DNA from 4 places in the Kitasatospora sp. NPDC001547 genome. Region 2 is predicted to be linked to each of the others. Evidence: riboswitches for the same ligand, from Rfam matches in the RefSeq annotation. Region 2 holds a riboswitch; each other region holds the start of a gene.
What was found. Region 2 has a riboswitch for cyclic di-AMP ahead of ACFY0X_RS04975 (NlpC/P60 family protein). Riboswitches for the same ligand answer to the same signal wherever they lie in the genome.
Positions count from the first base shown of each region.

Region 1: it holds a riboswitch for cyclic di-AMP, as region 2 does, so the genes downstream of both, ACFY0X_RS29620 (M23 family metallopeptidase) here and ACFY0X_RS04975 (NlpC/P60 family protein) in region 2, are expected to answer to the same signal.
Region 3: it holds a riboswitch for cyclic di-AMP, as region 2 does, so the genes downstream of both, ACFY0X_RS21605 (hypothetical protein) here and ACFY0X_RS04975 (NlpC/P60 family protein) in region 2, are expected to answer to the same signal.
Region 4: it holds a riboswitch for cyclic di-AMP, as region 2 does, so the genes downstream of both, ACFY0X_RS32905 (peptidoglycan DD-metalloendopeptidase family protein) here and ACFY0X_RS04975 (NlpC/P60 family protein) in region 2, are expected to answer to the same signal.

Region 1 is NZ_JBIAVL010000021.1:94,701-101,470, forward strand. Features, by position in the region: gene ACFY0X_RS29605 (TetR/AcrR family transcriptional regulator) at 1-322, opposite strand, end outside; gene ACFY0X_RS29610 (alpha/beta fold hydrolase) at 367-1,194, opposite strand; gene ACFY0X_RS29615 (YiaA/YiaB family inner membrane protein) at 1,313-1,603, opposite strand; cyclic di-AMP (ydaO/yuaA leader) riboswitch at 1,799-1,957, shown strand; gene ACFY0X_RS29620 (M23 family metallopeptidase) at 1,971-2,816, shown strand; gene ACFY0X_RS29625 (hypothetical protein) at 2,881-3,756, opposite strand; gene ACFY0X_RS29630 (GNAT family N-acetyltransferase) at 3,799-4,386, shown strand; gene ACFY0X_RS29635 (sensor domain-containing protein) at 4,500-5,240, shown strand; gene ACFY0X_RS29640 (GNAT family N-acetyltransferase) at 5,352-5,798, shown strand; gene ACFY0X_RS29645 (hypothetical protein) at 5,795-6,770, opposite strand, start outside.
Region 2 is NZ_JBIAVL010000002.1:488,800-495,569, forward strand. Features, by position in the region: gene ACFY0X_RS04965 (NYN domain-containing protein) at 1-597, shown strand, start outside; gene ACFY0X_RS04970 (NlpC/P60 family protein) at 809-1,846, shown strand; cyclic di-AMP (ydaO/yuaA leader) riboswitch at 2,184-2,333, shown strand; gene ACFY0X_RS04975 (NlpC/P60 family protein) at 2,344-3,477, shown strand; gene ACFY0X_RS04980 (NlpC/P60 family protein) at 3,706-4,752, shown strand; gene ACFY0X_RS04985 (hypothetical protein) at 4,932-5,963, shown strand; gene ACFY0X_RS04990 (glycosyltransferase 87 family protein) at 5,980-6,770, opposite strand, start outside.
Region 3 is NZ_JBIAVL010000011.1:212,842-219,611, reverse strand. Features, by position in the region: gene ACFY0X_RS21625 (SDR family NAD(P)-dependent oxidoreductase) at 1-328, opposite strand, end outside; gene ACFY0X_RS21620 (TetR family transcriptional regulator) at 467-1,087, shown strand; gene ACFY0X_RS21615 (alpha/beta hydrolase) at 1,355-2,497, shown strand; gene ACFY0X_RS21610 (MoaF N-terminal domain-containing protein) at 2,672-3,001, opposite strand; cyclic di-AMP (ydaO/yuaA leader) riboswitch at 3,454-3,618, shown strand; gene ACFY0X_RS21605 (hypothetical protein) at 3,620-5,026, shown strand; gene ACFY0X_RS21600 (hypothetical protein) at 5,153-5,992, opposite strand; gene ACFY0X_RS21595 (IclR family transcriptional regulator) at 6,167-6,770, opposite strand, start outside.
Region 4 is NZ_JBIAVL010000029.1:33,296-40,065, forward strand. Features, by position in the region: gene ACFY0X_RS32885 (IclR family transcriptional regulator) at 1-608, shown strand, start outside; gene ACFY0X_RS32890 (RidA family protein) at 633-1,061, shown strand; gene ACFY0X_RS32895 (DUF2470 domain-containing protein) at 1,211-1,930, shown strand; gene ACFY0X_RS32900 (APC family permease) at 1,949-3,499, opposite strand; gene ACFY0X_RS32905 (peptidoglycan DD-metalloendopeptidase family protein) at 3,974-4,960, opposite strand; cyclic di-AMP (ydaO/yuaA leader) riboswitch at 4,963-5,100, opposite strand; gene ACFY0X_RS32910 (MFS transporter) at 5,455-6,770, shown strand, end outside.

The DNA.
Region 1 (6,770 bases), on a different contig from region 2:
GGGCCTGGGGCAGGGCGTGGTAGCGGTGCGGGTGCTCGGTGGCGTACGCGTGGTAGGCGCGCAGGACGGCGGCGACGGCGTCGTCCCCGCTGCGTCCGACGGCCGCCTCGGCCAGCCGGTCGGCCAGGTCTCCGGTGACCCGGACGGCGATCATCCGCCGCAGTTCGGCCAGGCCGCCGCTGACGTGCTTGTACAGCGAGGGGGTGGCGACCCCGGCCCGGGCGGCGACGGAGGCCAGGGTGAGGGCCTCGGCGCCCTGCTCGTCGATGAGGGCGAGGGCGTGGTCGACGACCTGGCCGGGGGTCAGTCCTACGCGGGGCATGGGTTCGGGATCTCCGTACGGGTGGCGGCGGGCGGGGACGGGGCTCAGCCGAGTTCGGCGAGGAACGGCAGCAGGGCGTCCGCGGTGGCCGCCGGGTTGTCGGCCATCGGGTAGTGCCCGGACCCCTCGATCATCACCTTCCGCGCGCCCAGGGCGGCGGCCTGCCGGTCGGCGACGAGCTCAGGCTTCGGGAAGTCGGGGTCCGCGCTGCCCATCACCACCAGCGCCGGGCACCGTACCGCGGCCGTCCAGCCGGCCGGCGCCGAGTCGCCGCGGACGTACCCGCGGGTGGCGGCCTTGCGGCCCGGGGTGCGCAGCGCGGCGACCAGGCCGTCCACGTACGCGTCGAAGTCGGCGGGCTTGGCGCCGGGGAAGGCCATCCGGCGCAGGTAGAAGCCCCAGGAGGCCGGCCAGTGGACGAGGGCCGTGCCCATCAGGCCCATGACACCGCGCATCAGGGCGCCCGGCGGCGGGTTCTCGACGAAGGCGTCGAGCAGGACGATCCCGGCGACCCGCTCGGGCGCGTCCCCGGCGGCCCTGACGACGGTCGCCCCGGTGTAGGAGTTCCCGGCGAGCACGGCGCGCTCGATGCCGAGGTGGTCGAGCAGGGCGAGGACGTCGCCGGCGAGGGCGGCCGGGCCGTAGTCGTCCCAGGCGACGGAGGACTCGCCGAAGCCCCGCAGGTCCATGGTGACGACCCGGTGGCCGGCGGCGACCAGCAGCGGCCGCAGGTGCCGGTAGGCGGCCCGGCTGTCGAGCATGCCCGGCAGCAGGACGACGGGGGTGCCGTCGCCCTGCCGGGTGTCGTCGAAGGCGATCCGGCCGCCCGGAACGGTCAGGTACTGGGTGCTCGGGGTGGTGGTGCCGTTCATGGTGGTCCTCCTCGGGCCGCCGGTGCGGGGCATCGGCGGATGCCGCCGATAGCCATAAAGCTAAGGCTAATAGCCTTAGCCGTCAAGCGGTCGGCGGTCGAGTCGGTGCAGGGGGCGGTCAGACCCCCTCCACCTTGAACGGGTCGTGCTCGCTGAGCAGCTTCTCCAGCCGGGCCTGGTCCACCCGGGTCACCATCTCGTTGGACTCCTGCCGGTCCCGGATCACCTTCGCCAGCGTGAACGCGGAGGTGACGGTGTAGAGGAGGCCGATCCCCAGGAAGGCCCGGGTCCACCCGCCGACCGGCAGGTAGGCGATCCCGGCCGCGAGGGCGGTGCCCGAGACGGCGAAGGAGAGGACGGCCTGGATGTAGTAGGCGGCCGTGGTGCGGCTCTGCATCGGTGTGCTCATGGCGTCAGGATGCGGCCGCCCGGTCGGAGCGCACATGAGTAGGCGTACTCAGATGGGGCCGTGCATGAGGGGTCGTTCGTTGACGTTCGATCACCTGGGCGTAAGCTGCTCCGAACGGATGGCTTGGAATCAGAGCCTCCTAGGATTAACGTTTGATAACGCAGCGCGGTCGTCAACGCCGTACCCAGACGGCACCGTGCGCCGTCGCCTAATCCCGCCGACCGGCCCCCGGGCAGGTCAGGGAGCCGGGGAACCACGTTCCTTGGGGTGAATCGGCGGGGCCCCGGCCCGGCCGTAGGAGACCTTCCTGCTCCGAACCCGTCAGCTAACCCGGTAGGCGCGAAGGAAGGAAAGGAGCGCGCCTCCCGTGGCGTCGACGCACACCCCGGCACACCCCGGCTCCGCAGCCGGCACCCAGCTTCTCGACCACCCCGGCACGGACGGCCCCGAGGCCTTCGGTCCGGAGGTCTTCGGTCCGGAGGCCGAGACCAACCGCCACCGGATGCCGCGTCAGACCCGCGGAGCCTCCCCGCTGCTCGGCGTCACCGCCGTCGCCGCCACCCTGGGCGCCACCGGCTTCGCCTCGGCCACCCCGGCCGTCGCCCCCGCCGTCGAGGCCCCGGACGAGACCCCGGTCGCCCTCTCCGCCGACCCCGGACTCGCGCTCGCCGCCCGCATCCAGCACCAGGCCGACAGCCAGCGCACCGCCGCCGAGGAGACCGCCCGGCTGCAGGCCGCGCAGGAGGCGGAGGCCAAGGCCGCCGCCAAGGAGGCCGAGGCCAAGCGCGCCGCCGAGGAGGCCGAGCGGGTCAAGGCCGCCGCCCTCACCCTCCCGGTGAAGGAGTACCGGCTCTCCGCCCACTACGGCCAGAGCGCCCGCTACTGGGCCAACCTGCACACCGGCCTGGACTTCGCCGCCGACACCGGCACCCCGGTCTACGCGCTCGGCCAGGGCACCATCACCTCGGCCGGCTGGGCCGGCTCGTACGGCTACCGGATCGTCGAGACCCTGCCCGACGGCACCGAGATCTGGTACTGCCACCTCTCCTCGATCACCAAGGGCTCCGGCAAGGTCGTCTCCGGCCAGCAGATCGGCAAGGTCGGCGCGACCGGCAACGTCACCGGCCCGCACCTGCACATGGAGGTCCGCCCCGGCGGCGGCGCCCCGGTCGACCCCGAGCCCTGGCTCGAGCAGCGCGGCCTCACCCTCTGACGCACCCGCGAAGGCCCCCGGCCCGGAGCCGCAGCTCCCGGGCCGGGGGCCTTCGCGCGCCGGCTCACTCCTCGACGGGCAGCTGCGCCAGGTACGCCTCGATCTCCTCGTGGCCCGGCTCCGGCGCCAGCTCCGGGAACTCCGTCACCAGCAGCCGCGGCAGCCCCGGCACCGTCCACCCGCCGAACAGGTCGAGCGCCGCGTCGACCGCCGCCTCCTCGAACCGGCCGAAGTCCCCGGCCAGTTCGTCCGGCATCGGCCGTCCCAGCGAGGTCAGCTCGGCCAGGTTGCGGTAGCTGCGCCGCATCAGGCCCTGCTCCAGCAGCCGCCGCGCGCCGTCCGTGGCCATGCCGACCGCCAGCACCCGGCCCGGGCCCCAGCCCTGCTCGTCCGGCTCGTCCAGCCAGCCGGCCGGCACCAGCGCCCCGTACGCGGCCAGCCGCTCGTCCTCCGACAGCTCCGCGAAGCCGGCCAGCCAGTCCCGCACCGCCGCCGCGTCCGTGACGTCCACCCCGTGCGCGTGCAGCAGCAGCGCGTACAGCCGGGGCCAGGTCACCAGGTCGGCGCGGCGCAGCAGCCCGGCCGCGACCTCGCCCTGCCACTCGGCCTCCGCGTGCAGCCGCTCCTGGCGCTTGGCGTTCAGCCGCCGGGCCGCCCGCTGGTGGTCGATCAGCAGCCGGACGGCGTCGCCGTAGGCCAGCGGGTCCTCCTCGGGCGCGGGTTGGACGTACAGGTGGAGCCGCTCGTACAGCAGGTGCTCCACCGCGTCGGAGGTCAGTTCGGGCCAGCCGTCGCGCATCCTGCCCTCGCCCAGCTCCAGCAGCGCCAGCACCGCGCGCAGCGGCCCCTCGGCCACCGGCGCGCGGCCCTGCTCGGCCGCCCAGGCGAGCAGGTCGGCGGCCTTGGTGCGCGGGGCGAGCCGCAGGTCTTCGTCGTTCATAGTCCGAACGGTAGCCGCCGGGCGGGGATAGGGTCGGCAGCCATGGTCCCCGTACGACTCACCGGCCCGCGACTGGCCGTCCGCGAGTACCACCACACCGAGCGCGACGTGGACGCGCTGCACGCGCTGTTCGGCGACCCGGAGGTCACCCGCCACCTGCCGTTCGGACCGAGTGACCGGGAGGAGTGCGCCGACCAGGTCGAGCTCTACCTGGAGGAGGCGATGGCCGGGGAGCGGGACACCTACCGGCTCGCCGTCACCAGGCTCGCCTCCGCCGAGGACCCGGCGGACGCCACGCCGGTCGGGCAGGCCTCGCTCACCCTCGACGGGTACCGCGCGGCCCAGCTCGGGTGCGTGCTGGCCCGCGGGTCCTGGGGGCGCGGCTACGCGGGCGAGACCGTCGGCCTGCTCTGCGACCTCGCCTTCGGGGCCCTGGACCTGCACCGGGTGGCCGCGCGGGTCGCCGTGGCCAACGAGGCCTCCGTCCGGGTGCTCACCCGGCTGGGCTTCCGGCGCGAGGGGCGGCTGCGGCACGACGGGTTCAAGGACGGCGTCTGGACCGACTCGTACCTCTACTCGCTGCTCGCCGACGAGTGGCCCGGCCCGGCCGCCCGGACGCAGGGGGGTTAACCCCACCCCGGATCCGCCAGGCCCCCGGATCCCGACCGGCCACCGCATCCACCAGACTGGACACCGTCAGCGGGACGAACGACCGACAGCACGAGGGGCCGGGGGCCGGGATCATGAGCAGCAGCCGCAGCACGGAGGACCGGGAGTGGGACGTCCTGGGTGCCCACGGGGACGACCGGCGCCCCGCCGGGGCCCGCCGGACCGAGCGGCGGCCGGCCCTGTGGCGGGCGCCGTTCTCGGCGTACTACTACCGCGAGGTCGGCTACGCGCTCACCGGGCTGCCGGTGGCGATCGCCGGGTTCGCCGTCTCGGTCACCTTGTTCTGCCTCGGCCTCGGCACCTTCGTCACCGTCGTCGGCCTGCCCGTGCTGGGCGCCCTGACCAGCCTCGCCCGCGGTTTCGGCCGGCTGGAGCGGGCCCGGGTGCGCGGCATGCTGGCCCTGGACGTCCCGGGCCCGGAGCCGGTGCGCCGGGTCCGCCCCGGCAGCTGGGGCGCGATCACCGCGCGGCTGGGGGACGGAGCCGGCTGGAAGGCCGTGCTGTACCAGGTGGTGATGCTCCCCTGGGCGTTGTTCAGCTTCACGATGACGCTGGTGTTCCTGGTGCTCGGCTGGGCCCTGACGCTCTACCCGCTGTACCACTGGGTCTTCCCGACGTACACCTCCTGGAAGGGGTACCGGGTGTTCGACTTCCGCGACAGCGACGGCATCCGGCACCTGTACGAGATCCAGTCGCCCTGGCAGATCGCCGGGCTCTCGCTCGCCGGGCTGCTGCTGGTCTTCCTCACCACCCAGCTGGTCCGCGGTCTGACCAACGTCAACCGGGCCGCCGCCCTGGGCCTGCTCGGCCGCTGACCGCTTCGGCTGACCGCTGACCGCCGACCGCCGACCCGCTGACCGCTTCCGGCTGACCGGCTCCCTGGCCTGTAATAGTCACTTGGCAGGATTGCCCCTATACTCGTCCGCATGATCGAGACGACGATCCGGCCCGCCGACGCGACCGACGCCGACCGGCTCACCGCGCTCATCCATGCTTCCGGCGCCTACCGCGGCGCGTACTACGCGATGATCGACGGCTACCGGCTGACTCCCGACTACATCGCCCGCCACCTGGTGCGGATGGCCGTGGACGCCGCCGACGACCGCCTGCTCGGGTTCTACGGCCTGATCCGCGAACCGGCCGAGCTGGACCTGATGTTCGTCGCCGACGAGGCGCAGGGGCTGGGCGTCGGGCGGCAGTTGATCGCCGACATGCTCGACCGTGCGCGGGAGGCGGGCACCACCTCGGTCAAGGTCGTGTCCCACCCGCCCGCCGAGCGCTTCTACCTGCGGGTCGGCGCCGTACGCACCGGCACCCGGCCCCCGCAGGCCAGGACGCCCTGGGAACAGCCCGAACTGCGCTTCGCCGTCTAGGAGCTCCCGCCGGCCGACGGCGCGTCCGGTGCGCCCGGCTGGACCGGCACCACCACCGGTACGACCTGCGGTACGGCCTGCGGTACGGCCTGCGGGGCGGGCGGCCCCGACCGCTCCGGCACGAGGCCCGGCGCCTGGATCCGGGACAGGATCTTCTCCGCCAGCCAGCTGCGGTCCGACCCGTACGGAATCCCCCGCGGGTCGACCAGCTGGGTCGCCACCGCGTCCCGCACCCGCTGCGCCTCGGCGGCGGGCAGCCGGGAGAGCAGCCCCCGGGCGGCCAGCAGCGCGTGGTACTGCTCGAAGTCCGAGCGCGGGCGCTCGATCGCGTCCAGCACGCTCGGCAGGTCCGCCAGCGCCGGATCGCCCTGCATCAGCGCGAGCGCCTGGATCCGCCGGCCCTCGGAGCCGTCCGCGAAGAGGTCCCGCACCTGGTCGGCGGTCAGCGCCGAACGCCGCGCGGTCGAACGGACCTCGGCCACCACGCCCGCCGGCCCGGTCGGCGATCCGGAGGAGGGCGGCAGCTGCCCGGCCAGGGCGGCCGGGCGCTCCGCGCTGCCGCCCAGCAGCCCGAGCTGCCGCATCGCGCGGACCCGCAGGTCGTCGGCGCCCACCTTGTCGCCGTGCCGGTCGTGGTCCTGCCCGGCGAGGAAGAGGTCCAGCGCCTGGTCGGTCTCGGTCAGCGCCTGCGGCAGCGCCAGCCGGGTCACCAGCCAGCCGGCCAGGAAGCCGAGGACCAGGAAGTACAGCACCAGCGCCGCCGCGAACGGCGCCACCCCCTCGCCCCCGCCGAGCGCGGGCGCCAGCGCCGCACCGAGGTCGTGCAGCCGCCGGCCGAGCGAGCCGAGCTGGGTCAGCCCGACGCCCAGCAGCACCTTGGTCAGCCAGTCCGAGACCTGCTCCAGGTTGGTGTTCGGCGCGTACGAGCCCGGCGGCTCACCGGCGCCGGCACCACCGCGCACCCGGGGCACC
Region 2 (6,770 bases):
GGGCGCAGCGTCGAGGACATGCGGCTGCGGCTGCTGCTGGACACCGTGCTGCAGTCCGCGCAGGGGCTCCAGCGGGAGCTGGCGCTGCCGGTCTCCCAGATCCGCCCGGCGGACCTGGTGGAGGCCGTGGTGCCGGGGGCGGCCTCGCCGCACGACGTGGCCCGGCGCGGGCTGGCCGAGGACGATCCGGCGCTGCTGGACCAGTTGCTGGCGATCCCCCAGGTGCACCTGGTGGTGGACGGCTACAACGTGACCAAGACCGGCTATCCGGCGCTGCCGCTGGAGCAGCAGCGGATCCGGCTGCTGGGCGGGCTGGCGATGCTGGCCCAGCGCACCCAGGCGGAGGTCACCTGCGTGTTCGACGGGCAGGACCTGGACGTCCCTGTGATCATGGCGCCGCCGCGCGGGGTCCGGGTGCGGTTCAGCCGGACCGGGGAGACGGCCGACGAGCTGATCCGCCGTCTGGTCCGGGCCGAGCCGCAGGGCCGCCCGGTGGTGGTGGTGTCCACCGACCGGGAGGTCGCGGAGGGCGTGCGGAAGGCGGGCGCGCGCCCGGTGGCGTCGGTGCTGCTGCTGAACCGGCTGGCCCGGCCCTGACCTGCGCCGGACCCGGGCCGGACCGCATGACGGCTGGTCAGCGGCTCGTCCGGAGCGTTGTGGGGGTCCCGTGAAGTCAGCGTGGGGACCGGGGTTCACGCCATCGGGGGAGTAGCAAAACGGGTAGATCTTCACTAGGGTCTGGCGTCAAACCTATTTTCCGGAATCTCATCCCATCAGGTGAGCCCGTAGGAAGAAGGAGCCGGTCCCTTTGGCCTCCCACCGCCGTCCCAAGCAGCCGAGCCGCGCGCGGGTCTCCGTGCTCACCGCTGCCGCTGCGACCGCGGTCGCGCTCTCCGCCCAGGTGGCCGCGCACGCCGCGCCGCAGCCGGACAAGACGGACGTCAAGGCGCAGATCGACCAGCTCCAGGAGGAGCAGGAGCAGGCGGCGGAGAAGTACAACGGCGCCAAGGAGCGGGCGGACCAGCTGCGCAAGCAGGCCGACCAGCTGCAGGACCAGGTGGCCCGCGGCCAGGAGCAGATGACCCAGCTCCAGGGCGGCCTCGCCGAGGTGGCGGGCGAGCAGTACCGCGCCGGCGGCATCGACCCGTCCGTCCAGCTGATGCTCTCCTCCGACCCGTCCGGCTACCTGGAGAAGGCCTCGACCGTCCAGCAGGCCAGCACCAGTCAGGCCGAGGCGCTCAAGGGACTGCTGGAGCAGCAGCGCCGGCTGGACCAGCAGAAGGCCGAGGCGGCCGCCGTGCTCGCCTCGCTGGACAGCACCACCAAGGACCTCAACCAGGCCAAGGCGGACGTCAACACCAAGCTGAAGGCCGCCCAGGACCTGCTGAACTCGCTGAGCGCCGCCGACCGCGCCGCGCTGCGGGCCCAGCAGGCGCAGGACGACCGCGCCTCGCGCGGCAACGCGCGGGTGGACCTCGGCAGCCTGCCGCCGGCCAGCGGCTACGCGGGAGCGGCGGTGGCCAAGGCGATGAGCAAGCAGGGCTCGCCGTACGTGTGGGGCGCCACCGGATCGACCACCTTCGACTGCTCCGGCCTGATGGTCTGGGCGTACGGGCAGGCCGGCGTCTCGCTGCCGCGCACCTCGCAGGAGCAGGGGCACTACGGCACCCGGGTGCCGTCGCTGGACCAGGCCCAGCCGGGCGACCTGGTGATCTACGGCCCGAGCATGTACCACGTCGGGATGTACATCGGGAACGGCATGGTGGTCCACGCGCCGCACACCGGTGACGTGGTGAAGGTGATGAAGGCCGACGCGATGCCGATCAACACCATCCGCCGGGTCTGACGGTCCGACACGCCCGGGACGTTCAGTCGGGAGCTGTGAAGAGCGCCACCTCCGTCGCGGGGGTGGCGTTCGGCTTTTCCGCCTTTTGCGGCCGCCTGTTGAGAATCGATCAGCCTTGCGTGCACCATTGGTCACCATCGGTCATTTTCACAAGGGAACTTGGGCAATCTTCCATCTTTTTTCTGACAAGGATTTGAACGGATCACGGTTCAGTTACTAGGGTCATGCTCCGAACCACCGCACTGTCGATCGCCCAGCCAGGGTGGCGGCGGTGGTTACCGCCGAGTTCGCGAGGCAGCGGGGCAGGTCGAAGCGACTGCCCGACAGGGGAGCCCAGTGACTGGGGGCGCTGCGGAGCGGAGCCGGGGAACCACGTTCCTCCGGGGTGAATCGGCGCCAGGTCGGCCGAACGGCCGTGAGGCGTCGTAGGGCATGCTTCCGGCCCGAACCCGTCAGCTCACCCGGTAGGCGGACGTAGGAAGAAGGAGCCCGCCTTCGTGGCGTCCCATCGTCGTCCCAAGCCCGCCGGCCGCGCCCGCGTCTCCATCCTGACCGGAGTCGCCGCCGCAGCCGTCGCCCTCTCCGCGCAGTCCGGCGCCCACGCCGACCCGCAGCCGACCAAGGACCAGGTCAAGGAGCAGGTCGACCAGCTCAACGAGCAGGCCGAGGTCGCGACCGAGAACTACAACGCCGCCCAGGCCAAGCAGCAGGAGCTGGAGAAGCAGGTCTCCGGCCTGCAGGACCAGGTGGCCCGTCAGCAGGCGCAGGTCACCGAGCTCCAGGGCGGCCTGGCCGAGATCGCCGGCGAGCAGTACCGCAACGGCGGGATATCCCCGACCGTCCAGCTGATGTTCTCCTCCAGCCCGGACAGCTTCCTCAGCCAGGCCGACGCGCTGAACCAGGCCGGTGCCACCCAGAAGGGCCAGCTGAAGGAGCTCCAGGAGCAGCAGCGCAAGCTCGACCAGGACCGCAACGAGGCCCAGGGCAAGCTCGCCGAGCTGGAGTCGACCACCCAGCAGCTGAAGACCGCCAAGGTGGAGGTCCAGGGCAAGCTGAAGGCCGCCCAGGACCTGCTCAACACCCTGACCGAGCAGGAGCGCCAGGCGCTGCGCCAGGCCGAGGAGAAGGCCGCCGCCGACGCCAAGGCCAAGGCCGACGCGGCCGCCCAGGCGCAGGCGCAGGCCGATCGCGCCTCGCGCGACAACACCCGCGGCGACCTCTCCGCCCCCACGAGCACCGCCCCGACCACCACCGCTCCGGTGAAGGTGGCCCCGGGCAGCTCGCGCGGTGCCGCGGCCCTCGCGGCCGCCGCCTCCAAGGTCGGCAGCCCGTACGTCTGGGGTGCCACCGGCCCGAGCTCCTTCGACTGCTCCGGCCTGATGGTCTGGGCGTTCAACCAGGCCGACGTGTCGCTGCCGCGCACCTCGCAGGCGCAGGCCTCGGCCGGCACCCGGATCGGTACGGACCTCTCCCAGGCCCAGCCCGGCGACCTGCTGATCTTCTACAGCGACGCCCACCACGTCGGCATCTACGCCGGCAACGGCCAGGTGCTGCACGCCCCCCGGACGGGTACCAACGTGCGCTACGAGGCGGTCACCAACATGCCGCTGACCGGCATCGTGCGGGTCTGATCCCCGCTCGGCCGCTTCCGGGCCCGGCTTCCCCCAGGGGAGGCCGGGCCTGCGGCTTTTCCGGCGCGTCGATCTGATGTCCGATTAGGGGTCGAATATTCGGGTTCGGAGGGGTTTGGACTCGCTTGCCCGGACTCGCTAACGTCTGCCACCGGACTCCCGCTCGACGGCCGCCCGTCCCGGTGCGGCGGTGGGGGCCCGCGCCGCAGGATTGGAGCCCCCGCCGCCATGTCCGTGCACCGCCGTTCCCAACTGCTCGCCCGGGCGCTGGTGCTGACCACGGCCGCCGCCACCGCGCTGGGCGTCGCCGCCGGAGGTCGCGCCCAGGCCGCCCCCGGCAGCCCGGACCCGGCCGACCGTCAGGACGTCAAGTCCCAGGTGGAGCAGCTGTACGACGAGGCCGAGCAGGCGTCCGAGAGGTTCAACGCGGCGCAGGAGGCCCAGCGGCGGCTCCAGGGCGAGACCACGGCCGTCCAGGGCGAGATCGCCGTCGCCCAGGACCAGCTCAACGAACTGCGCGGCGACCTGGCGACGGTGGCCGGGGCCGAGTACCGCGGCGGCGGGATGTCCCAGACCGCCCAGCTGATGCTCTCGCCCGACCCGGAGGACTACCTGGCCCGCGCCCGCACCCAGGGCCAGGCCGCCGCACGCCAGCAGGAGACCCTGCACGAGCTGGTCACCCGGCAGCGCCGGCTCGACCAGCGCCGCTCCGAGGCGGCCGACAAGCTCGCCGAGCTGGACCGGACACGCCGCTCGCTCGCCGACAGCAAGCTGCAGATCCAGCAGCGGCTGGCCAGGGCGCAGAAGCTGCTGAACGGCCTGGACGCCGCCGAGCGGGCCCGGTTGACGGTCCAGGACGCCCGGGACGCCGAGCAGCGCGCCACCCGGGGCACCGACCGGCTGGACCTCGGCACCGCCCCGCCCGCCTCCGAGCGCGGGGCCGCCGCGCTGGCCGCCGCGGTGCGGATGATCGGCTCCCCGTACGTCTACGGGGCCACCGGGCCGCACGCGTTCGACTGCTCCGGTCTGATGTACTACAGCTGGCGGCAGGCCGGAGTGACCCTGCCGCGCACCTCGCAGGCCCAGGCGTACGCCGGGCAGCGGATCAGCCTGTCCGAAGCACGACCGGGAGACCTGGTGATCTTCTATCGGGACATGCACCACGTCGGCATGTACGCCGGCGGCGGCGTGATCGTGCACGCCCCGCGCCCGGGCGCCAAGGTCCGCTACGAGAGCGTCACCGCCATGCCCGTCTCCGGGGTGGTCCGGCTCTGAGCGCCCCGCCGACCGGCCCCGCCGACCCCACGGAGATACCCCGCCCCGGCTCCCGCCCCCGTGGCGCGCTGTCCCGGCGTGGCGCGCTGCTGCTCGCGGCCGGCGGGCTGGCCCAGCTGTCGCTGCCGCCGGCCGCCCCGGCGGCGCCCGCGGCCCGGCCGGCGGACCGGCACGCCGAGGTGGCCGCCGCGCTGGCGGAGCGGGCCCGCTCGGCGCCGCCGTGGGCCGGGCTGCCGGTGGCCGACGCGGGGTACCGCAACCTGGTGCTCGCCGCCTCCGGCGGGCCGGAGCGGCTGACCGCCGCCGCCGACCTGGCGGTGCGGATCGCCGGGTACGACGAGTACCCGGTGGTGTACCCGCGCCGGATCGAGCTGGTCCGGGCCGGGGACGGCTGGCGGGTCGAGCGCGAGGAGGGCGCGGGCGGGCCGCCCGCGCCGTGGGACTTCGGGCCGGTCCGGTCCGCGGCGGGGGCGCACTGCCTGGTGCTCGGGCCGGCCGCCGGCCCGGACCCGGCCGAGCTGGTCGCGGCGGGGGACCGGGCGGTGCCCGCCGTCACCGAGCTCTGGGGCGGCGCCTGGCCGGGCCGGCTGCTGCTGGAGCGGCCCGCCACCGCGGAGCAGTTCGCCCGGCTGCTGGAGGGCGACCCGGACGGCTGGACGGGCATGGCGGCGGTCACCGTGGCCGCCCCCGGCGCGCCCTGGCACACCCCCGCGGACCGGGTGCTGGTCAACCCGGAGGCGTACGCGCGGCTCAGCGACTTCGGCCGCCAGGTGGTGGTCACCCACGAGGCCACCCACGTCGCGACCCGGGCCGACACCCGGGCGTGGACCCCGCTGTGGCTCTCCGAGGGCGTCGCCGACTGGACCGCCTACCGCGACTCCGGCCGCAGCGCGCGGCAGACGGCCCCCGAGCTGGCCCGGGACGTCGCCGCCGGGCGGCTCCCCAGCGCGCTGCCCGCCGACCGGGACTTCGCCGCCGGGGCCGCCGGCATCGCCCAGGCCTACGAGCAGTCCTGGCTGGCCTGCGAGCTGATCGGCCGTACCCACGGGCCGCAGCGGCTGGTCGCCTTCTACCGGGCGGTCGGCGCGGCCGACGGGCAGGGCGAGGACCGGGATCGCCGGACCGACCGGCTGATGCGCCGCGAGCTGGGCGTCGGCCTGGAGGAGTTCACCCGGCTCTGGCTGGAGCGGGTGGCGGCGCTCAAGGGCTGATCGGCCGAGGAGCCGATCAGCGCCGTTGCTGGGCCGTCGCGCCCGGCCGGTCGATGCCGTCCAGCAGGTCCTGCTCGTAGGCGATCCCCGGGCGCACCGGGTAGCCGGCGGCCGGCAGCGCGGCGGGCTCGCGGTCCAGCACCACGGTCGGCGGCAGCGGCGCCTCGCCGCGGGTGGAGCGCCAGAGCCGCACGCAGGAGAGCAGGGCCGCGGCCAGCAGCAGCAGGTTGCGGGCGGCCAGCACGGCGACCGCCACCGGGTCGCTGGCCAGGACCTGGGTGAACATGGTCGGGAACTCGACCAGGGTCAGCGGGCAGGCGAGCAGGATCAGCACCGCCACCGGCCGCTGGCTGCTGTTGCGCACGGTCAGGCAGACCGCCGCGACGCCGACCAGCCAGACCAGGTACTGCGGGCTGATCACCCGGCTGGTCACCACGAAGATCAGCAGCGCGCACAGCGCCGCGTCGTACATGGTGGCCGCGCTGCGCCGCTTGGAGGTGTAGCGCCACAGCAGCAGCCAGGCGAAGCCCAGCAGGGTGCCGGCCATCATCACCTTGCTGATCACGCTGACCCACGGCCCGAGCATCTCGGGGGAGCCGTAGTTCATGGTGACCCTGCCGTCCCAGCCGTCGGCGAGCCGGGCGAAGTGCAGCGGCAGCGCGCCGAGCGACTCGACCTCGATGCCGCGGTCCTTCTGGAAGGCCAGGAAGTCGAAGGCGCCGTTCATCCCGGCCGCCAGCAGGAAGCCGATCGAGACGGCGGTGGCCCCGGCCAGCGTCCAGGAGCGGCGGGTGCGGCGGCCGGAGG
Region 3 (6,770 bases), on a different contig from region 2:
TCCAGAACTCCAGGCTGGTCTCGTGGGTGTGCGAGGAGCGGAGGATGCCGGCCGCGTTGACCAGCACGTCCAGGCCGCCCAGGCCGGCGATCGCCTCGGCGACGCCCGCGACGACGGCCGCCTCGTCCGAGATGTCCAGCACCTGGATGGTCAGGCGGTCCGCGGTGCCCTCGGCGGTGGCGCGGTCCAGGGTCTTCTTCAGACCGTCCTCGTCGACGTCGACGGCGACGACCTTCCCGCCCTCGGCGAGGATCCGGTGCACGGTGGCCTGGCCGATGCCCGAGCCGCCGCCGGTGATCAGGACGTTCCGTCCGCTGAAGCGCTCCATGGTGGTACTCCGTTCGTTCGTGGTCTCTCGACCTCGGGAGACACGGTACGTCGAACTGGCATGTCGTGCCAAAAAGTCTCTTCGTGTCATTCCGTCGTGACATGCCACCCTGGCAATCACCCGCGTAGGCTGGGCTCCGTGACCGGACGCCCGACCCTGACCCAGCGCCGCCGTGAGGCCACCCGCCTGGAGATCGCCCGTACCGCCGCCGCACTCTTCGCCGAGCGGGGGGCGGAGGCGGTCACCGCCGAGGAGATCGCCCGTGTGGCGGGCATCTCGCTGCGCACCTTCTACCGGTACTTCTCCGTCAAGGAGGACGCCGTCGCCCCGCTGCTCGCGGCGGGCGGGCAGGAGTGGGTGGAGCTGTTCGCGGCGAGCCCCGCCGAGCTGCCGATGCGCGAGGCGCTGGAACGCGCGGCGGTCGCGTCGCTGACCCCTGTGGACGAGACGCGGGCCGAGATGATGCGGTGGGCCCGTGGACTGCTGCGCGATCCGAAGCTGAACGCCACCTGGCAGCGCGTCCACGCCGACTCGGAGGAGCGGCTGCGGACGGCCCTCGCCGAGCGCTGCCCGGACGGCACCGACCCGCTGGAGATCCGGCTGGCCTCCGCCGCCGCGACCGCGGCGATCCGGGTGGCGCTGGAGCAGTGGGCGTCCTCCGAGGCGCCCCTCGACGGCCCGGGCTCCCCGCAGGACCTCGGCGCGCGCTGCATGCGCGAGCTCACGGCGGGGCTTCGGCTGTGGGAGCGGACGGGCTGAGCCCGTGGGGGCTCATGCTCCGTCTTCGGCCGGCATCCGACGGCTGACAGCTGACAGATAACAGAATTCAGATGACAACTTTCGAAATCTGTTATCTGAACGTTGTCATCCGTCCGCCCCGCTCCCCGTAGCCTCCCAGCCGCGATCAGCTTTCTCCCAGCTGGCGTTAGGGTTGTTCCTCGCGCCCCGGCGGGGGGAACCGGGGTGACCTCCTCGGATGTCCCCAGCGGAGGGGACTGGAGTTCGAGGCGTGGGAGCAAGTAGGACATGGGTCTGACGAGCCACAAGGTGCTGGCGCTGACCGCACTGGTCGCGGTCGTGATGATGGTCGGCACGGTCTGGTTGTGGCCCAGACTCGCGAAGAAGACCTGGCAGGCGGTGCTCGGCCGGATCGGTGCCCTGCTCGCCACCCAGCTCGCGGTGCTCGCCGCGCTCGGCCTGGTCGCGAACAACTACTTCGCCTTCTACAGCAGTTGGGACGACCTGCTGGGCACCGGCGACACCGGCCCGGTGGTCATACACAACAAGGCGGACGCCTCCGGCCGGCTCATGGTGGAGACGATGGGCCAGGCCTCGGTCAAGGGCGGCGGCGCGATGGGCCGCGAGCCGAGCCAGTCCGGCGAGATCCGCAAGGTCCGGATCGACGGCGCGTCCAGCCGGCTGTCCACCGAGGGCTACGTCTACCTGCCCCCGCAGTACTTCCAGCCGGAGTACGCCCAGAAGCAGTTCCCGGCCGTGATCGTCAGCACCGGATTCCCAGGAATCGCGGAGAACCTGATCACCCGCTTCAACTACCCGGGCGCCGCGCTCAAGCTGCTGCAGGAAGGCCGGATGCAGCCGACCGTCATGGTCCTGGTGCGTCCCTCGCCCGCGCTGCCGCAGGACACCGAGTGCGAGGACGTCCCGAACGGCCCGCAGTCCGACACCTACTTCACCAAGGACGTGCCCTCGGCGATCCAGGCCAGCTACCGGGTCTCCACCGACCCGCAGGCCTGGGCCTTCATGGGCAACTCGACCGGCGGCTACTGCGCGCTCAAGCTCGCCATGCGCCACCCGGACGTCTTCCCGACCGCCGTCGCGCTCTCCGCCTACTACGACGCCGCCGACGACCCGACCACGGGCGACCTCTTCGGCGGCAGCAAGCAGCGCCGCGACGAGGCCAACCTGATGTGGCGGCTGAAGAACCTGCCGCAGCCGAAGGTGTCCGTGCTGCTGGCCGGAACCAAGAAGGGCGACGGCGGCTACCGGCAGGAGACCGAGGCCTTCGTCGACGCGGTGCGGAGCCCGATGAAGGTCTCGTACAGCATGCTGGAGAACGGCGGCCACAACTTCGAGACCTGGAGCGCCCTGCTGCCGTCCTCGCTGGAGTGGCTGTCCCAGCACCTCAAGGTGCCGAACCAGACCGTCTGAACCTGACCGACCGCGAGCCCGAACGAGCGGCCCCGAAGGACCAGACCCTCGACGACCGGACCGCAACGACCGAACCCCCGGAGCCACGGCCCGGGGGTTCGGTCGTTGCGGTCCGCTTCTGGGCCGGTCGGGTCGTTCAGGAGCCTTATGGCCCCCGCCCGGCGGTCCCGCCGCTCAGGCCAGCCGCTCCAGCGTCCCGGTGTGCAGCTCGCCGACCCGGCCGCCCTCGCCCTCGAAGGTCCAGAAGGCCCGCACCGTCAGCTTGCCGAGGTCCATCACATGGCTGACGGTGATCCCGCTCTGCTCGGTCCAGCTGACGAAGTAGATCTCCGGCGCGACCTCGGCGACGTGCAGCCGCACGTCCTCCCACTGGCCCGCGGACTCGCCGAGGCCCTCCCAGCGCAGCCGAGTGCCGTCGGCCGAGTAGGTGTTGCGGAAGGCCGCGCCGTTGTCGGCCTGGAAGAGGTAGGTGCGGCCGGCGAAGGCGGGCAGGGGCGCGGTCATGGTGGGGCGGGTCCTCGTCTCGGTCAGGTCGTGGCTGTCGGGTCGTGGCGAGCACCCGGTCGGGCTCGCCGCTCTTGTGCACGGCGGATGATGTCCGACTCCCAATTTATCCGACCGGGCCCAGTCGGTCAGGTACTCGCCACGGTACGGTCCGCCGCCAGGTCGCCGGCAGGCCACCAGCGCTGCCGGCAGGCCGCTCACCGGCCTGAACCGCCTGGATCGTGCCCTGTCCCCGCCGGCCGGAACCTCCGCCCGGCCCAGCCGCAGCCCACTGCTCCCGGAGAACGATCAACTGGACTGCCAACCGGCGTCGTTGATCGACACCACTGTGAGCTGCGCGACAACGGGGCGGGCCGGGTTGTCCGTTCACGGACGACCCGCCTAGCCTGCAACGGTCGTCCGCCCTCGCGGACCCCGCCGCCGGGACGCCGAGTCCCGTCCACCCGTCGGCGGGTCACCGAGCACCACAGCGGACGGGAGCGGGGGAACCAAGGTCAGCGCCCGGCCCGTACGCCCCCGCGTGCGGCCGCGGCTAGGGGTGAAGCCGTCCCACCGGCGGCCGGGCAACCTCAGCCCGAATCCGACAGCTCACCTCGCAGGCGTCGCAGAGGTCACCCCATGCCCCAGCCTGCCAGCTCCACGCACCGGCCCGCGCTCGCTCTCGCGCCCGCCCGCCGCCGCGGCCCGCGCCACGCCCGTCCGTCCCACCGCGGCCGCAACGCCGCGCTCGCCGCCACCGGGGCGTTCGCCATCAGCGGCGCCGGCCTGCTCGGCCTGCCGTCCGTCAACGGTGCCCAGGCCGCCACCGCGCCGACCGTCACCCAGGACCGGCTCGCCCCCGCCACCATGGTCGCGGGCAAGGCCACCACCGCCTCGCTGGGCCTGCACTCCTCGGCCTGCTTCACCGCGAAGACCGTCGGCGTGGGTGTGCGCGACGCGCGCGGCACCAACCTCGACTTCCCCGGCAACGCCTCCAACGTGCAGATCTGCCCGAGCGGGGTCGGCTTCACCAGCGGTGCGCGCACCCTGCCCGCCGGGACGTACACCCAGTTCGGCTTCTGGCAGGACCTCGGCGGCGGCTGGCACAACCTGCCCTCGCAGCAGCTGGTGGTCTCCGCCACCGGGACGTCCACCCCGACCCCGACCCCGACCCCGACGGCCACGCCGACCCCGACGGCCTCGACGACCCCCACGGCCACGCCGACCCCGACCCGGACGGCCACGCCGACCGCCACCCCCACGGCCTCGACGACTCCCACGGCCACGCCGACCCCGACGCCGAGCACCACCCCCAGCACCACCCCGAGCCCGAGTACCCCGGCACCGTCCTCCCCGGTCGTCGGCAAGTCGCTGACCTGGTCGGACGAGTTCAACGGCGCGATCAGCTGGGGCCAGCGCTGGGTCGGTGACAAGAGCACCGCGTACCGCTACGGCAACCACAACCCGGGCGACAACAAGCTCGACTGGCTGAACAGGAACAACGTCGGCGTCGCCAACGGGGTCGCCACCTTCACCGCCACGTCCGGCGGTCCGGTGCTGGAGAACGGCAAGCAGTCCTGGAACACCGGCTTCCTGACCACCGAGGGCTCCAGTGAGGGCTTCCAGGTCAAGACCGGCGACTACGCCGAGACCCGGGTCAAGCTGCCCGCCGGCAGCGGCGCCTGGCCGGCCCTGTGGACGTGGAAGAACGGCAACGGGGAGATCGACTCCTTCGAGTACCACCCCGACAACCCGAACCTGCTGGAGCTGACCAACCACGTCAACCCGGGCCACGGGAAGTACTACACCGACGCGAGCGCGATCGCGAAGGACCAGTGGGTGACCATCGGCACCTACTACGGCGCCGACTCGGTGGACTGGTACGTCAACGGCGTCAAGGTCTTCTCGGACGGCAAGGGCGTCGGCGCCGGCTGGTCGGCGTACCTGATCCTCAACCTCTCGGTGTGCGCGGGGCAGTACCACCCCGCGCCGCAGGGGACCGCCCCGATCACCTTCGCCGCCGACTACGTCCGCGTCTACCGGTAGGACGGGCGCGGCACGGGCGGGCGCCGCGCGGCGTCCGGGCCCGGCGGACCGCCCCGCCGGCCGGAGGATCCCGCAGACAGGAGGATCCCGCCGGTAGGACCGCTCCTACCGGCGGGACCAAGTGGCTCAGGAACGGGCGATCCTCTCGACCACCGTGATGTCGAACGGCTGCCGGTTGTTGGACTCGTTCCGGTCGTCCGCACTGCGCACCGTGACCGCTCCGCCGCCCAACCTGCCCGCCGGCAGCCGCGGGTCGAGCCGGACCGGGATGAGGGCGGTCGCGCTGCGCGCCTCTCGCAGACCCGGGCCGAACACGCACCGCACGATGCGGCCGTGGGCCGTCACCTGGCAGTCGGACGGGAAGTACGGGCCCTCCGTGGTGACGCCCTCCGGCAGGGCGACCACGACCGTGAACGGGGACGCGGTGGTGTCCGGGCCCCCGTTGCCGACGAAGGCGTGGATGGTGGTGGTGCCGCCGGGGGTGGCCGGGTCCGGGTCGAGCCTGACCACCTCCAGGTCGGAGTCGGAGGTCCGGGCGGCGGCCGGCGCGGGCAGCGTGGAGGCCCCGGACGTCCCGGATCCGGACCCGGCGCCTGCCCCGGGCTCCACCGGCGCGGGCAGGGTGGACGCCTGGGGCGTCGACGGTGCGGGCAGGGTGGAGGCCTCGGGTGTCGACGGTGCGGGCAGGGTGGAGGCCTCGGGTGTCGACGGTGCGGGCAGGGTGGTCGCCGGGGGTGCGCCCGCCGTGACCTCCAGCGCGGGCCGGGGCTCGGGCCGCCGCAGCGCCCAGGACGGGTCGCCGGCCAGCACCATCACCGCGCACCCCGCCGCCACGGCCGCGACCAGCCCGGTCCCGCCGGACCTCCGCCCTCTCGCGGTACGCCGCCCGCCGCGGTGCGGCCCCTCGTCACCCGGTGCGTCGCCGTCCCTTGCGTCGACCCGCACGCCCCGGTGCTGCTGCTCCATCCCCGCTCACCCTGCCCTCGCATCCCGGCCGCCCGCGCCGTTGCGGGCCGCGTCGGCACCAGGGTGGCGGAGCCGCCGCCCGAGCCCGGTGGCAACCCGCCCGTCGTCCGCCCGAACGGATGACGCGACGGGCCGTCCCGACCGGGCCGGCCGACAGCGGGGGCTGACGAGCGGTCAGGGGGCGAGGACCTGCCCCAGCCGGGTCGCGATCTGCTGCATCACCGGTACCAGCGAGGCGGCCCCGGCCGGTTCCTCCAGGGCCCGGATGCGGGCCTCCGGTCCGGAGACCGAGAGGGCGGTGGGCGTCGGCGCGCCCGGGACGGCGAGCGCGATGCAGCGGACGCCGATCTCCTGCTCCTGGTCGTCGACCACGTAGCCGCGCTCGCGCGCCTCGGCGAGCTGGCGCATCAGCTCCTGCGGATCGGTGACCGTGTACTCGGTGTGCGCGGGCAGCGGATTGGGGCCGAGGACGGCGCGTGCCTCGTCCTCGGGCAACTGGGCGAGCAGCGCCTTGCCGACGCCGGTGCAGTGCGGCTGCACCCGTCGGCCGACCTCGGTGAACATCCGCATCGAGCGGCGCGACTGCACCTGGCCGACGTACACCACCTCGCCGCCCTCCAGCACCGCCAGGTTGGCGGTCTCGCCGGTGGCTTCCATGAGCTCGGCCAGGTACGGGCGGGCCCAGCTGCCGAGCAGTCGGCCGGCCGTCTCGCCGAGGCGGATCAGCCGGGGGCCGAGGGTGTAGCGGCGCGCGGTGTCCTGGCGGACATAGCCCTGC
Region 4 (6,770 bases), on a different contig from region 2:
TCGTCTATCGCGACGCGAGCTACCGCTACCACCTGGGCGCCGGCCTCTTCGCACTCTCCGGCCTGGCCCTGGAGCAGCGCGGCGTACGCCGGATCGCCGCCCCGCACCTGGCCGAACTGAACGCCGCCACCGGCCAGACCGTGCACCTGGCCGCGTACGAGGGCGGCGAGGTGGTCTACATCGACAAGTTCGACTCCCGCCACCCGGTGCGGATGTACTCCCGGATCGGCCTGCGCGCCGCCCTGCACAGCGCCGCCGTCTCCAAGGTGCTGCTGGCCGACCTGCCGCTGCCCGAGCGGCGCCGGGTGGTGGCCGGGATCGACTTCACCCCCCACACCGGGCGCACCCTGACCACCCCCGAGGCCCTGCTCGCCGAGCTGGAGAGGGTCGCCGCCCAGGGCTGGGCGCAGGACCACGCCGAGCACGAGGCCTTCATCAACTGCGTGGCCGCGCCCGTCCGGGACGCCAGCGGCCGGGTGGTCGCCGCCGCCTCGATCTCCGTCCCGGACGTGGTCCTGCCGTACGAGCAGGTGCTGGAGCTGCTCCCCCAACTGCTCGCCGCCACGCGCGCGATCTCGGCCGACTGCGGCCGCCCCGACCACAACTGACACTCCGTCAATCTAAGGAAGCCCATGACCTCCGAGCACTCCCGGACCGGCGAGAAGACCGAGATCCGCACCGACGGCGCCCCCGCCCCCGCCTGGATGTTCTCCCAGGGCGTCCGCAAGGGCCCGATCCTCCAGGTCTCCGGCCAGGGCCCGCAGGACCCGGCCACCGGCGAGTACCTGCACCACGGCGACGTGAAGGCGCAGACCCGCCGGACCCTGGAGAACGTCAAGGCCATCGTCGAGGCCGGCGGCGCCACCATCGAGGACGTGGTGATGTTCCGCGTCTACCTCACCAAGCGCGCGGACTTCCCGCTGATGAACGAGGTCTACGCCGAGTTCATCGACGAGAACGTCAGGCCCGGCGGCGTGAAGCCGTGCCGCACCACCGTCTTCGTCGAGCTGCCGCAGGAGCCGATGCTGGTCGAGATCGACGCCCAGGCCGTCATCGGCTGACCCGCCACTGCGCCGAAGGGCCCGGACGCGCGGGCGGCGTCCGGGCCCTTCGGCGCCTCCGGGACCCCTCCCGGCGCCCCGGACGCCTGCTTGCCACACCCCCATTCGAATATTAGGTTAGGCTCACCTAACTACCTGGAGGTCCGTCCATGAGCCTGCCCACCGGCGACCCCGAGGTCCCCGAGCCCACCACCGCCGAACGGATCCACAGCCTGCTCGGCACGACCTCCTCGCTCACCGTCCGCGCCCTGGGCGAGCACCACCACCTGGACACCCCGGTCTCCGTGCACGGCTCCCGGCTGCGGCTGCGCACCGCCCTGGACGACCCGCTCACCGCGGCCGCCGCCGGCGCCACCGACGGCCTCGCCGTCGTCCTCGACGTCACCGACGTCGCCCCCGTCGCCGTCCGCGACCGGGTCCGCGCCCGCCTCACCCTGGCCGGCCGGCTGCACCTGGCCCACCTCGCCGACGACGGCCTCAGCGTGCACCTGCGGGTGGACGTCGCCCACGCCGTCCTCGCCACCCCGTACGGCACCGGCGCGATCACCGCCGCCGACCTCGCCCTCGCCGCCCCGGACCCGCTGGCCCGCCACGAGGCCGCGCTGCTCACCCACTTCGCCGACGACCACGCCGAGGCGCTCGACGTCCTCACCCGGCTGCTCGACCCGGCCGTGCTCGCCCGGCACCCGGAGGTCCGCCCGCTCGCCCTGGACCGCTACGGCCTGGTGCTGCGCCTGGACCACCCGCACGGCCACCGCGACGTCCGGCTGGTCTTTCCCGAACCCGCCCGTGACGCCGAGGACTTCGGCCACCGGATGCACGAGCTGCTGGCCGCCGCCCAGTACGGCCTGCCGGTGCACCGCGGCTGAGCGCCCGTCGACGGGCCGTCACCGCTCGACCGCGTCCTCCAGCACCACCCGTCCGATCCGCGCGTACAGCCGCGGCCGCCACCGGCGCACCGCGAGCGCCAACCCCACCCCGCCCGCGAACACCCCGATCACCAGGTACGGGATCAGCCGGAACACCAGCGTGTGCGCCGCCGACCCGGCCGCGGTGTCCTTGTTGAGCACCAGCAGCACCACCACCCCGGCCATCGCCACCCCGCCCACCAGCGGCGCGACCAGCGTCCGGAACCAGTGCGCGGTCTCCGGGTGCCGCCCCCGCACGTGGAAGTACCCGACCACGGCGAAGGAGCAGAGCGTCTGCACGACCAGGATCGCCATCGTCCCGAGCAGCGCCAGCAGGGTGTACAGGTGCGCGTACGGGTCCATCCCGGCCGCCAGGAACCCCGCCACCAGCCCCACCGCGATCACCGACTGCACCACCGAGGCGACGTGCGGAGAGCCGTGCCGCGGATGGGTGCGGCCGAGCGCCGGGTGCAGCAGGCCCTCCCGCCCGATCGCGTACAGGTACCGGGCCGCGCACTGGTGGAAGGCCATCGCGCAGGCGAACGAGCCGGTGACGACCAACCATTGGAACACCTTCACCGCCCAGGCCCCCAGGTGCACGCCGAGCGGGTCGAAGAACAGGCTGTTGCCGTCCTTGCCCGGCACCCCGCCGCTCGCCACCGCGACCGCCTGCTCGACCCCGTTGCCGGACACGATCATCCAGGACACGAAGACGTAGAGCAGTCCGACCCCGATCACCGACACCAGCGTCGCCCGCGGCACCACCCGCTTCGGATCGCGGGACTCCTCGCCGTACATCGCGGTGGACTCGAACCCCACCCAGGACCAGAACGCGAAGAACAGGCCGAGCCCGGCCGCCGCCGCGCCCGAACTCCCCACTCCCTTCAGCGCGTTCAGCGGGTTCACGGCCCCGAGCACGATCCCGTCCGGGCCACCGCCGGAGAACAGCACCGCGAACGAGACCGCCCCCAGCACCCCGATCTCCAGCACCAGCGCGACCCCGAGCACCCTGGCCGTCAGATGGAGGTCGAACCAGGCCGTCACCCCGATCGCCGCCGCCCCGAACAGCGCGTACCAGCCCCAGCCCAGCTCCACCCCCAGCTGCGAACGGACCAGCCCGCGCAGCGAGTACGCGAAGAAGCCGAGCGCCGAGGCCTCGGTGACGACGTACGCGAGCACCGCGAGCAGCCCCGAGGCCATCCCGACCACCCGGCCCAGCCCGTGCGAGACGTAGCCGTAGAACGCGCCGGCCGCGGTGATGTGCCGGGCCATCGCCACGTACCCGACCGAGAACACCGTCAGCACCACGGTCGCCACGACGTACGCGGCGGGCGCGCCGACTCCGTTGCCCTGTCCGACGATGATCGGCAGGTTGCCGGTCATCGCGGTGATCGGGGCGGCGGTCGCGAGTGCCATGAACACCACGCCGACCAGGCCGACCGAGTCCGCCTTCAGCCGGTCGACCCGGCCCGCCCCGGGCCGCTCCCGCCCGACCGCCTCCCCCGCCACGTCCCCGCTCCGGACCGCCATCCGGCTTCCTCGCCTCCCGGACCCGCCCGACCGACCGGACCGGCCGGGCGCTGACCGTCCGCCAGCATGGCGCGCGGAGGGCGTCCGCGTGACGACGACCAGCGGGCGGCACAGCGGAGTTGACGCCGCGTTCGACCGCTCGAACGGCACGGCGGGGCCGGACGGCCCGGAAAACGGCCCCGAGCCCGGAGGCGGACCCGGCCTCGGAGGCGGGCCCGGCCCGGAAGCGGACCCGGCCGCGGAAAGCGGGCCCACCCCCGGAAGACAGGCCCGGCCCCGGAAACGACAGCGGCCGGCCCGGCCGCACGAGGAGGTCCCCTCGTGCGGCCGGGCCGGCCTGGGCGTGTCCCGCGCCCATGTCCACTGTGCGGCGATCACCCGGTCGAGCGGTCACCCGACATGACCATCCCGGAGGATCGATTCGCCCCGCAGCAGCGGTGGTTCCTGAAACCCTGGAGGCTCAGCGGCCCCTGGTCAGAGCGCGACGCCGTGCGCGCGCAGGTAGGTGACCGGGTTGATGTCCGAGCCGTACTCCGAGCCGTTGCGGATCTCGAAGTGCAGGTGCGGGCCGGTCACGTTGCCGGTGGCGCCGGAGAGGCCGATCTGCTGGCCGACGGTGACGGTCTGACCGATCTTCACACCGATCGAGGAGAGGTGCGCGTACTCGGCGTAGTGGCCGTCGGCGAGCTTGATCTCGACCTCGTTGCCGTAGGCACCGCCGTTGCCGGCCTTGACCACGACACCGTTGGCGACGGCGCGCAGCGGGGTGCCGGTGGCGGCGACGAAGTCCTGGCCGGTGTGGTGCCCGGAGGCCCACATCGAGCCGGCCACGCCGTAGGCGGTGCCCAGCTTCGGGTTGGCCAGCGGGGCGACGTAGCCGGAGGTGGCGGCGGCGACCGGAGTGGCGGTCACGGTCGCGGCCGGAGCGGCGACCTGCACCTGGGTCTGGAGCTGCGCGGACGGCTTGGCCGCCTCGGTCTTCACCTGGACCTGGGCCTGCGGCTTGGCGGCCTGGGTCGCCGGAGCGGCCGGCTTGGCCGGGGCGGCGGGCTTCGCCGGAGCGGCGTCGGCGGACGGCGCGGCGGCGTGACCCGGCAGCGCGAGCTGCTGGCCCGGGAAGATCAGGTTCGGGTTGGCGCCGACGACCGAGCGGTTCTGCTCGTACAGGGCGTGCCAGCCGCCGTCGACGTTCTTGGCGTCGGCGATCTTGGACAGGGTGTCGCCGCTGACGACGCGGTAGCTCTCCTGTGCGGCCGGGGCAGCGGCCCGGGCGGCGGGGGCGGCGGCCTGCGCGGCCGGCTTGGCCTCGGTGGAGGCGGCGGCCGGGGCGGCCGGAGCGGTGTGCGCCTGGGCGCTCACCGCGGTGACGAGCGGGAGGACGAACGACACGCCGGTGACGGCGGTGGCGATGCCGATGCGGGCGGCGCGGGGCAGGGCGATACGACGAGCCTGAGCAGGCATGGAATTTTCCTCTCCGACGCCTGCGAGGTGAGCTGTCGGGTTCGGGCTGGAGTTGCCCGGCCGCATGCGCGGCTTCACCCCTAGCCGGTCCTGGACGCCCGCGCCCTGAGGCGCGAACTCCGGTCCGGCGACTTACCTGTGGGTCCCCCGCTCCTGCCGTACAGAGTTCGTTTCGAACCACCGGGCGGCGGCAGGACTCGGCGTTCCACCCGGTGGATCCGTCCGGACTGGCCGGGCGGTCGCTGAACTAAAACCCATCCGTTCGGGTGAAGCAATGTCGATCTCTTGAAACCGCAACGATCCCCCCTGCCCCGGTGACCCTCCGCAGGCCCGGCCGTACGGTGCGTACACAATCCATTTACCCCCTGCCACTGATCCACGACCCTGCGCCGAGATCGGCGACACTGCGCACCCGCCCGCTCACCCACCGCCCAAACCCAACACACCCACCGGTGACCCTTGTCACGTGCGCCTCAGCAGCGCAGGATTCGCCCGTGGCCACCTCCGAGGCCGGCACCCTGCGCCTGGGCACCGCGCAGGGACGCTGGGTACTACTGGCGACGGTGCTCGGCTCCAGCATGGCGATGCTCGACGGCACCGTGGTGAACGTCGCCCTGCCCCGCATCGGCGCCGACCTCGGCGCCTCCCTGGCGTCCCTGCAGTGGACGCTGAACGCCTATCTGCTCACCCTGGCGGGCCTGATCCTGCTCGGCGGCGCGCTCGGCGACCGGTACGGGCGGCGCAAGGTCTTCCTGATCGGCGTGGTCTGGTTCGCCATCGCCTCCGCGGCCTGCGCCGCCGCGCCGAACATCCACGTGCTGATCGCCGCCCGCGCCGTCCAGGGCATCGGCGGCGCGCTGCTCACCCCCGGCTCGCTCGCCATGCTCCAGGCGGTCTTCCACCCTGACGACCGCTCGGCGGCGGTCGGCCTCTGGTCAGGCCTCGGCGGGGTGTCGGCCGCGGTCGGCCCCTTCCTCGGCGGCTGGCTGGTGGACGGCCCCGGCTGGCGCTGGATCTTCCTGCTGAACCTGCCGCTCGCCGCCGCCGTGATCGCGGTCACCACCCGCTCGGTGCCGGAGAGCCGGGACGAGGGCGCCGCCGGGCGCTTCGACGTGCTCGGCGCCGTGCTCGCCGCACTCGCCCTCGGCGCGATCACCTACGCGCTGACCGCGGCCGGCGAGGGCCTGTCCCCCACGGTCTGGACCAGCGGGGCGATCGGGCTGGTGCTCGGCGTCGTCTTCGTGGCCGTCGAGCGCCGCGCGCCCGACCCGATGCTGCCGCTCGGGTTGTTCTCCTCCCGGCTGTTCACCGCGGTGAACCTGGTCACCCTGTGCGTGTACGCGGCGTTCAGCGGCGTCTTCTTCCTGCTGGTGGTGCAGCTCCAGATCGTGTCCGGGTTCTCGCCCCTGGTCTCGGGCTTCGCCCTGGTGCCGATCACCGTCCTGATGCTGGCGCTGTCCGCCCGGGCCGGCCGCCTCGGCAAGCGGATCGGCCCGCGCGTCCCGCTGACCGTCGGCCCGATGCTGTGCGCCGCCGGGGTGCTGCTGATGCTGCGCACCGGGCCGGACTCCTCGTACTGGGTGGACGTGCTGCCCGCCGTCACGGTGATGGGCTGCGGGATGACGCTCCTGGTCGCGCCGCTCACGGCGACCGTGCTGGCGGCGGTCGAGGTCCGGCACGCGGGCATCGCCAGCGGGGTCAACAACGCCGCCGCCCGCGCGGCCGGCCTGCTCGCGGTGGCCGCCCTGCCGGCGCTGGCCGGGCTGAGCGGCGACGCCTACCGGGTGCCCGCCTCGGTCGACTCCGCCTT